DNA from 3 places in the Streptomyces sp. NPDC050423 genome. Region 2 is predicted to be linked to each of the others. Evidence: riboswitches for the same ligand, from Rfam matches in the RefSeq annotation. Region 2 holds a riboswitch; each other region holds the start of a gene.
What was found. Region 2 has a riboswitch for S-adenosylmethionine ahead of AB0I52_RS17895 (aminotransferase class V-fold PLP-dependent enzyme). Riboswitches for the same ligand answer to the same signal wherever they lie in the genome.
Positions count from the first base shown of each region.

Region 1: linked by a shared signal. The riboswitch ahead of AB0I52_RS26160 (hypothetical protein) and the one ahead of AB0I52_RS17895 (aminotransferase class V-fold PLP-dependent enzyme) in region 2 are both predicted to bind S-adenosylmethionine.
Region 3: linked by a shared signal. The riboswitch ahead of thrC (threonine synthase) and the one ahead of AB0I52_RS17895 (aminotransferase class V-fold PLP-dependent enzyme) in region 2 are both predicted to bind S-adenosylmethionine.

Region 1 is NZ_JBFAJY010000040.1:45,509-48,777, forward strand. Features, by position in the region: gene AB0I52_RS26155 (phosphocholine-specific phospholipase C) at 1-1,134, shown strand, start outside; SAM riboswitch class IV at 1,277-1,386, shown strand; gene AB0I52_RS26160 (hypothetical protein) at 1,436-1,828, shown strand; gene AB0I52_RS26165 (cytochrome P450) at 2,090-3,269, shown strand, end outside.
Region 2 is NZ_JBFAJY010000022.1:14,042-17,310, reverse strand. Features, by position in the region: gene AB0I52_RS17900 (Lrp/AsnC ligand binding domain-containing protein) at 1-276, shown strand, start outside; gene AB0I52_RS17895 (aminotransferase class V-fold PLP-dependent enzyme) at 339-1,715, opposite strand; SAM riboswitch class IV at 1,888-2,005, opposite strand; gene trpD (anthranilate phosphoribosyltransferase) at 2,089-3,153, opposite strand.
Region 3 is NZ_JBFAJY010000038.1:47,229-50,497, reverse strand. Features, by position in the region: gene AB0I52_RS25440 (MoaD/ThiS family protein) at 1-50, opposite strand, end outside; gene thrC (threonine synthase) at 143-1,435, opposite strand; SAM riboswitch class I at 1,453-1,579, opposite strand; gene AB0I52_RS25430 (glucosyl-3-phosphoglycerate synthase) at 1,733-2,683, shown strand; gene AB0I52_RS25425 (trehalose-6-phosphate synthase) at 2,741-3,269, shown strand, end outside.

The sequences.
Region 1 (3,269 bases), on a different contig from region 2:
AACTGGCCTGCCAATTACGGTGCCTGGTACATCTCGCAGGTGCTGGACGCGCTGACCTCCGATCCGGAGGTGTGGGGCCGGACCGCCCTCTTCGTCACCTACGACGAGAACGACGGATTCTTCGACCACGTCGTGCCGCCGTTCGTACCGTCCGGGGCCGCGCAGGGGCTCTCCACCGTGGACACCTCCGCCGACCACTTCCCCGGCGACATCCGTTACGCGGCAGGGCCCTACGGCCTCGGTCAGCGCGTGCCCATGACGGTCGTGTCCCCGTGGAGCACCGGCGGGTTCTCCTGCTCGGAGGTCTTCGACCACACCTCCGTCATCCGGTTCATGGAGGAGCGGTTCGGTGTGCACGAGCCCAACATCTCCCCCTGGCGGCGCACGGTCTGCGGTGATCTCACCTCGGCCTTCGACTTCAGCCGTACCGACACCGCACCCGTCTCGCTGCCCTCCACGGACGGATACGCGCCGCCGGACGGCGACCGGCACCCCGACTACGTACCGGTGCCGCCGGTCTCCGGCAGTGTGCCGAATCAGGAGCCCGGCTCGCGGCCCACCCGGCCACTGCGGTACGCGCCCCTCGTGGACGGGGCGGCCGACCCGGCCTCCGGGAAGTACCAACTGACCTTCAGCGGCGGCGACGCGGCCGGGGCGCAGTTCCTGGTGACGTCGGCGAACCGCACCGACGGGCCCTGGACCTACACCACCGAGGCGGGCAAGGCGCTCTCCGACAGTTGGAACACGGCCTACTCCAATGACGTGACCGACCTCACCGTGCACGGTCCGAACGGGTTCCTGCGCGCCTTCCGGGGGCCCGGAAAGGCGGCGGGACCGGAGGTGACCACACGTCATGACCCGTCGAGCGGTGGGCTCGACCTCACTCTCACCCATACCGGAACGGGTACCGTCCAGCTGACCGTGCGCATCGCGGACACCTATGGGGGCGGGGTGCAGACCTTCGCGGTGCGTCCGGGGGCGACCGTGAAGCACACCGTTGACCTGCGGGGAAGCAAGCGCTGGTACGACATCACGGTGGTCTCGGACGCGGACGCCACGTTCCTTCGGCGGTTCGCCGGACACATCGAGACGGGCGAGGCCGGGACGAGCGACCCAGGCTTCGCCACGGGCTGATCGAGCTGCCGGCAGGGGTGGCGGGGGAGGGCCGGGAGATCGGGTCGGGGTCGGCCCGTTCCGGTGCCGCTCCTGACCACCCGTCGGCTGGGCGGCGCCGCCCGTCGGGGTCCGCCCCACGGGTGCGTTAGGGTTTTCGTCGGGTCATGAGTTCCAGCGCGCAGCCCCGGCTGGCTGGACGGCACCCCGCTCCGCTGCGGGTGCTCCGGGTGACGACCTGCCCCGTGCGCGAGGTACGGGGAACAGCGGACCGCGGTGCAGAGCGCTCGGGGTCCATCATCCCCGGAAGGCGGGACTCACCGTGCTGCGTCATCTCACCGAGAACGGCTCCGTGCGGAGCGACGGCTGCGACCGGTACGCCGCAGGCCATCAGGTGCACTGGATCCATGCCAAGAAGTGCCGGCAGGAGCCCGGTCAGGCCGTCGAGATACTGCTGAGCGCCGGTGACGTCCGGGACGACGGATGGGTCGGACTGCGTGCCGCGTTCGACTACGCGGACGGCCTTCCAGCGGTCTGGACACACTCTCCCGATGCGCTGCGGGAGACACTCGCCGGTCATCGTGGACGCGTCTACTGGCTGTCCCGGTGGCACGCGCTGAAGCTGGTGGACGGCGAGAGCCCGGTCGCCGCGATCGTCAACGTCGCCTTCGAGGGCGGGAAGTTGTGCGGCGTCCAGGGTTCCGGGCAGTCGTAGTCCGGGTTGGGCCGGGGGTGCTCAAGCCCTGTCTGTTCTGTCTGTTCTCCCGGGCGCGCTCGGCCGCCCTCCGGCTCCGGGTGGCCGGGGCGGTACCTGAAGATGTTGGTCAATTGTGTTGAGATGTCAGCCGGTTGCTTCGCTCCGGCTGCACATTTGATCGCCATTGACCGCCGTGGCGTCACATAAAATCCTTATAGTGGGCGTGCGTTGATCGCATGATCGTGACGCGTGAAGCTTCCGCCCACAGGAGTCAGAACGATGACGCGCCCATCCTCCGCACGGCCCGAGCCCGCCTCGCCCCCTCCTGCGTGCCCCGCACACGCGAGGCCGGGGGCCGTGCCGCTCAGCGGGCCCTCGTTCCAGACCGAGCCGCGGGCCGTCTACCGCGTCATGCGCCGTGATCACGGGTCGGTCGTCCCCGTGGAACTGCCGGGCGGGTTCCCCGCATGGCTGGTCATCGGATACCGCGAGCTTCATCAAGTAACCAGCGACGGCGAGCTGTTCCCGCGCGATGTCGGCCTGTGGAACCAGTGGGAGCACATCCCCGACGACTGGCCGCTGCTGCCCATGGTCGGGCGGCCGCTGCCGTCCATCTACTTCAGCGCGGGGGACGAGCACCGAAGGCACGCCCGGATGGTCGGACCCGCCCTCGAAGGAACCGACCCGTTCGAGATCCGCAGCCACTGCGAGGAGTTGGCCGACCGGCTGATCGACGCCGTGTGCAGCCGGGGCACCGCCGACCTCGTCGCCGACTTCTGCGAGCCCTTACCCGTGCTCGTCCTCGCGCGGCTGGTCGGGTTCCCCGATGACGAAGGCGCCGATATCGCCCAGGTGTTGAAGGACCTGGCCGACGGCGGTCCGGGGGCGCAGGAGGCCCATCTGCGCTTCGGGGAGCACATGCGGCGGCTGGTCGCCGCCAAGCGTGCCGAGCCCGGGGACGACGTCACCTCCCGGATGCTCGCCTTCCCCGAGGCCTTCACCGACGAGGAGTACATGCTCGACCTGATGGCCATCACGGCCGCCGGGCACCTCACCACCGCCGACTGGATCAGCAACTCGCTGCGGCTGATGCTCACCGAGGAGGAGTTCGCCGAATCGATGGCGGGCGGGCGGCGCAGCGTGGCCGAGGCCATGAACGAGGTGCTCTGGGAGGACGCGCCGACGCAGATCCTCGCCGGACGCTGGGCCGCCCGGGACACCCAGCTCGGCGGGCAGCGGATCAGGGCGGGGGACATGCTGCTGCTCGGGCTCGGCGCCGCCAACACCGATCCGCTGATCCGGCAGAGCCTGTCCGGCACCGGTGGCTCCGCCCAAGGGGGCAACGGCGCGCATCTCGCCTTCAGCCACGGCGAGTACCGGTGCCCCTTCCCCGCTCAGGAGATCGCCGAGACCATCGCGCGCACCGGTATCGAGGTGCTGCTCGACCGGCTGCCCGACC
Region 2 (3,269 bases):
ACCGCGATCGTGCTCATCAAAACCAGCGTGGACCGGATCCCCGAGATCGCCGAGGCCGTCGCGGCGCTGGACAGCGTCAGCGAGGTCTTCTCGGTCACCGGTACGTACGACCTGATCGCCATGGTCCGGGTGGCCAAGCACGACGATCTGGCCGACGTCATCCCCGGCCGGATCAGCAAGATCCCCGGCGTCGAGGGGACCGACACCCACGTGGCGTTCCGTACGTACTCGCAGCACGACCTGGAGGCGGCCTTCGCCATCGGTCTGGACGCGTAGGTACATGCGTTCGGCCGGGTACGGACGGCTGTCCGTACCCGGCCGAACGTGTTTCACGCCCCTCAGACCTGGGCGGCACCCCGGTCCGGGACGCAACGGCCGTCCTCGGTGCGGTACTTCCACTGGGCGCCCTCGCTCACCAGCTCCTTGACCGCCCGCACGAAGCGCTCGATGTGCTCGTCCGGCGTACCGGCACCGAAGCTGACCCGGATCGCGTTGAGCGACCTCTCGCCCGGCCCGGCCTCCGGCGCACCGCACTCACCGATGTCCTGCGGGTCGCTGCCGAGCAGGGTGCGCACGAGCGGGTGGGCGCAGAAGAGTCCGTCGCGCACCCCGATGCCGTACTCGGCGGAGAGCGCCGCGGCGAAGTGCGAGCTGTTCCAGCCCTCCACGACGAAGGAGATGACGCCGACCCGCGGGGCGTCGTCACCGAACAGCGAGAGCACCTTGACCTCGGGGACCTCGGCGAGGCCGGCGCGGACCGCGGCGACGAGCTGCTGCTCCCGGGCGACCAGGCCCTCGAATCCGGCCTCGGTGAGCGCCTTGCAGGCGGAGGCGATGGAGTAGACGCCGATGACGTTGGGGGAACCGGCCTCGTGGCGGGCGGCGGTGGTGTGCCACTCGACGTCCACCCCGCCGCCGGCGCGCCGGGCGACCTTGCGGGAGGCGCCGCCGCCGGCCAGGTAGGGCTCGGCGTCGCGCAGCCAGTCGGAGCGGCCGGCCAGGACGCCCGAGCCGAACGGCGCGTACAGCTTGTGGCCGGAGAAGGCGACCCAGTCCACGTCCAGCTCGGTGATGTCGACGGGGTGGTGCGGGGCCAGCTGCGCGGCGTCCAGCACGATCCGCGCGCCGTGGGCGTGCGCGGCGGCGGCGAGCTCCTTGACCGGCCACAGCTCACCGGTGACGTTGGAGGCGCCGGTGACGCAGACCAGCGCGGGGCCGTAGGGGCAGCGGTCCGCGAGTGCCCGCTCCAGCGTGGCGACGGCCTGGGCGGGGGTGCGCGGGGCGTTCAGGTAGGTCACCCGGGTGTCGCGCCAGGGCAGCAGCGACGCGTGGTGCTCGGTCTCGAAGACGAAGACCTGGCAGTCGGCGGGGACCGCGGCGGCCAGCAGGTTGAGGGAGTCGGTGGTCGAGCGGGTGAAGATCACCTGGTCGTCGGCGCGGCAGCCGAGGAACTCCGCGACGGTGACGCGGCTGGACTCGAAGAGGTCCGTGGAGAGCTGCGAGAGGTAGCCGGCGCCGCGGTGGACGCTGCCGTAGTACGGCGCGTACGCGGCGATGTCGTCCCACACCCGCTGCAGGGCCGGGGCACTGGCGGCGTAGTCCAGCGCGGCGTAGCTGACCTCACCACCGGTCACCAGCGGGACCGTCACATCCTTGCCCAGAACCGGCAGAGGGGTACAAATGGACTGGTCGGCGGCAGCGGTGAAGACAGACATGACGGACTCCCGTAACAGGCAGGCGAATTCCGCGTGCCCGCGGACACGCGGCAGCACGGAAGGAAGGAAGAGGATGTGCGGAGGAGGGCCGAAAAGCCCTATCGCATTCGCTTGCTCACAGAGGCTCCCTGAGGACCAGGACCCCACGGGTGGACATCTCACGACGTCGAGGGGTCCGCGCTTGCCGCAGACCTCGCTGCCTGCGGCCTGGTCTTCACCCGGGGCACCCCGCCACGGACGGAGGGTTGCCGGACAGCGGGCCGGGGCCGTAGTCGCTGTCACTCATGACCTGCCCAGCATCCTGCCATACGTACCGGAACGCGCAAGGCGCAGTCCATGATCTGGACTGCGCCCCGCTTCACCTTCCGTACGCTCAGGCGTTGCTGGCCCTGACCCATCTCTCCAGCACGCGCCCGGCGGACCCGGAGTCGATGGACTCGGCGGCCTTCGCGATACCGGCGGCGAGCTGTTCGGTGAGCGTGCCTTCCCCCTGGTCCAGCGCCACCAGGGCCGCCGCCGCGTTGAGCAGGACGGCGTCCCGGACGGGGCCGGTCTCGCCGGCCAGCAGCCGGCGGGCCACATCGGCGTTGTACGAGGCGTCGGCGCCGCGCAGCGCTTCCACCGGCACCAGGTCCAGGCCGACGTCGCGCGGGTCGAAGGCCTGCTCGCGCACGACGCCGTCCCGGGCCACCCAGACCCGGGAGGTCGCGGTGGTGGTCAGCTCGTCCAGGCCGTCGTCGCCGCGGAAGACCAGCGCGGAGTTGCCGCGTTCGGCGAGCACGCCCGCGACGATGGGCGCCATCCGCAGGTCGGCGACGCCGATGGCCTGGGAGCGGACCTGGGCCGGATTGGTGAGCGGACCGAGGATGTTGAAGGTGGTCGGGGCGCCCAGCTCCGACCGTGCCTTCGCCGCGTAGCGCAGGGCGGGGTGGAACTTCACCGCGAAGCAGAAGGTGATGCCCGCCTCCTCGGCCACCTCCACCACGCGCTGCGGCGGCAGATCCAGGTTGACGCCGAGCTTGCCCAGGACGTCGGAGGATCCGCTGGCCGAGGAGGAGGCGCGGTTGCCGTGCTTGACGACCTTGGCCCCGGCCCCCGCCACGACGATGGCGGACATGGTGGAGATGTTGACCGTCTTGGCCATGTCTCCGCCGGTGCCGACGATGTCGACCGTACGGCCGGGCACGTGGATGGTGGTGGCGTGCTCGTACATGGCACGGACCAGACCGGTGACCTCCGTGACCGTCTCGCCCTTGGCGCGCAGGGCCACCGCGAAGCCGGCGATCTGCACGTCGGTCGCCTCACCGCTCATGATGCGGTCCATCGCCCACGCGGTGTCGTCGGCGCTCAGGTCCTCGCCGCGCAGCAGCGGGGTCAGCACGCCGGGCCAGGAACGAGCCGCCACGCTGTCGCCGCCGACCGGGGTCACAACGTTCATGGTCCGCTCCTGGGGTCCACAGCCGATAAAGGGATGTGACCACCCTATCGAGCGCCGGGGACAGCGAAGAGCCCCGTCCATCGTATGGATGGGCGGGGCTCCTGCTGTGGCGATCA
Region 3 (3,269 bases), on a different contig from region 2:
CCGCCCGTGTAGGTGCGGAGGATGGTGGGGATACGGACCTTGACGCTCATGGTGGGTGCCCTTCCTGGAGTCACGGATGGTCGGAGGCTGCGGCAGCCCCTCAGCTGGTGCCGACGGCCTGTCAGCCGGCACCGGCAGTCCCTCAGCCGGTGCCGAGGCCGGCGGCGCGGAAGGCGTCCAGACTCGGGCGGATCGTCGCCGTCGCCTGCGAGGTGGCGGCCACCGCGTCCAGCGTCTTGAGGCCGTCACCGGTGTTCAGGACGACGGTGGTGAGCGACGGGTCGAGCAGACCGGCCTCGATCAGCTTCTTCGTCACGCCGACCGTCACCCCGCCCGCGGTCTCGGCGAAGATGCCCTCGGTGCGCGCCAGCAGCTTGATCGCGTCGACGACCTGCTCGTCGTTGACGTCCTCGACGGCGCCGCCGGTACGGCGGGCGATGTCCAGGACGTACGGGCCGTCGGCCGGGTTGCCGATCGCCAGGGACTTGGCGATCGTGTTCGGCTTCTGCGGCCGCACGACGTCGTGACCCGCCTTGAAGGCGGTGGAGACCGGGGAACAGCCCTCGGCCTGGGCGCCGAAGATCCGGTACGGCTTGTCCTCGACCAGACCGAGCCTGATCAGCTCCTGGAGACCCTTGTCGATCTTCGTGAGCTGCGAGCCGGACGCGATCGGGATGACGATCTGGTCGGGCAGCCGCCAGCCGAGCTGCTCGCAGATCTCGTACGCGAGCGTCTTGGAGCCCTCGCCGTAGTACGGCCGGAGGTTGACGTTGACGAAGCCCCAGCCCTCGCCGAGCGGGTCGCCGATGAGCTCCGAGCAGAAGCGGTTGACGTCGTCGTAGTTGCCCTCGATGCCGACCAGCTCACCGCCGTACACCGCGGCCATGACGACCTTGCCCTGCTCCAGGTCGTGCGGGATGAACACACAGGACCGCAGGCCGGCGCGGGCGGCGGCGGCGCCCACCGCACCGGCGAGGTTGCCGGTGGAGGAGCAGGAGAGCGTGGTGAAACCGAAGGCGCGCGCGGCCTCGACGGCGATCGCGACGACTCGGTCCTTGAAGGAGTGCGTCGGGTTGCCGGAGTCGTCCTTGACGTACAGGCCGCCGGTGACGCCCAGCTCGCGGGCGAGGTTGTCGGCCTTGACCAGCTTGGTGAAGCCGGGGTTGAGGTTGGGCTTGTCCGCGACATCGGCGGGGACCGGCAGCAGCGGCGCGTAACGCCAGATGTTGTCGGGGCCGGCCTCGATGCGCTTCTTCAGCTCGTCCGGGGAGCCGCTCGGCAGGTCGTACGCCACTTCGAGCGGCCCGAAACAGGTCGCACAGGCGAAAAGGGGACCGAGCTCGAATCGCTCTCCGCACTCGCGGCAGGAAAGTGCCGCGGCGGGACCAAGGTCAACGGAGGATTCGGTGTTTGCTGCAACAGTCTGAACAGCCATGATGGCGAGGCCCTTTCTCCTCATCTTCCTCGTGACGCATTTCGCCACAAGACGGAATTGGCACCTTCCCCACCTGACCTCGCGGTCGGTTGGATGGTTGCCGGGACTTCAACGGGCCGTTCCCTCTGTCCCTCTGGATGAGCGCTGTGGCACTGGACCATGGATCCAGGCGTTTATCAGCGGATGGACCCCGGCATGCCACGGCCATCTGCGTTGTTCAAGACTGTAACCGAAGCACCGGACTGTTGAGATAGTCGTCCGAACCGCGAGATGGATCACATACAGGGAGTATCGACCGTGCTGGAAGAGGTCGAAGGCTGGCTGACCAGGCGTTCCTGGTCCTCCGCCGACCGCCCGCTGGAGCAGCTCCTGGCCGCCAGGGACGGCGACCCGCGCCGCGGGAGCGTGAGTGTCGTCCTGCCCGCGCTCAACGAGGCGGCGACGGTCGGGGACATCGTCCGGGTGATCCGGCGCGAGCTCATGGAGAAGGTCCGGCTGGTCGACGAACTCGTGGTGATCGACTCCGGCTCCACGGACGCCACCGCCGAGGTCGCCCGCCGGGCGGGCGCCCGGGTGATCCACCGGGACGCGATCCTGCCCCGGGTCCCGGCCGTCCCCGGCAAGGGCGAGGTGCTCTGGCGGTCACTCCTGGTGACCAGCGGTGACATCGTCTGCTTCATCGACGCGGACCTGAAGGACTTCTCGGCCGACTTCGTCTCCGGCATCGTCGGCCCGCTGCTGACCGACCCCTCGGTGCAGTTCGTCAAGGCGATGTACGACCGTCCCCTCGGGGACACCGCAGGCCAGGGCGGGCGGGTCACCGAGTTGGTGGCACGGCCGCTGCTCAATCTGCACTGGCCGCGGCTGGCCGGCTTCGTCCAGCCGCTGGGCGGCGAGTACGCCGTACGCCGCTCCCTGCTCGAACAGCTGCCGTTCCCGGTCGGTTACGGAGTGGAGCTGGGGCTGCTCGTCGACGCCCTGCACACGGTCGGCCTGGACGCGCTCGGCCAGGTCGACGTCGGCGTCAGGAAGCACCGCCACCAGGACGGCCAGGCGCTCGGCCGGATGGCGGCGGCCATCTACCGGACCGCTCAGCTACGGCTCTCCCGGGGGCATCTGGTCCGCCCAGCGCTGACCCAGTTCGAGCGCGGCGAGCACGGTTTCGTCCCGCACACGTACCCGGTGGACACCGAGGAGCGGCCGCCGATGCGCGAGATCGAGGAGTACGTCTCGCGCCGCGCGGCGTGACCGGAGCACCGCCGCACGCACGTTTGGACGGTTCGGGATCGGGCTAGGTTCCGCAGCATGGTCTCCGAGCACGTCCCTCAGCCCGCCGCCGCCCAGGTACTCGTCGCGTCCAACCGAGGTCCGGTCTCGTACGCGCTCCGCGAGGACGGCTCACTCGACGCGAAACGGGGCGGGGGCGGACTCGTCTCCGGGCTGAGCGCGGTGGACGACAAGATGTGGGTCTGCGCCGCACTCGGTGACGGCGACCGCGAGGCGGTGCGCCGCGGGGTCGGCGAGCCGGGCGTACGGATGCTCGACATCGACGCGGACGTGCACGCCGACGCGTACAACGGGATCGCGAACTCGGTGCTCTGGTTCGTCCACCACCTGCTCTACCAGACCCCCCTGGAACCCGTCTTCGACGCGGAGTTCCGCCGGCAGTGGGCGTCCTTCGAGGCCTACAACCGGGCCTTCGCGGAGGCGCTCGCCGAGGAGGCGGGCGAGGGCGCGGCGGTCCTGGTGCAGGACTACCACCTGGTGCTGGTGCCCGGAATGCTCCGCGAACTCCGCCCCGACCTGCGGATCGGCCACTTCTCCCACACCCCGT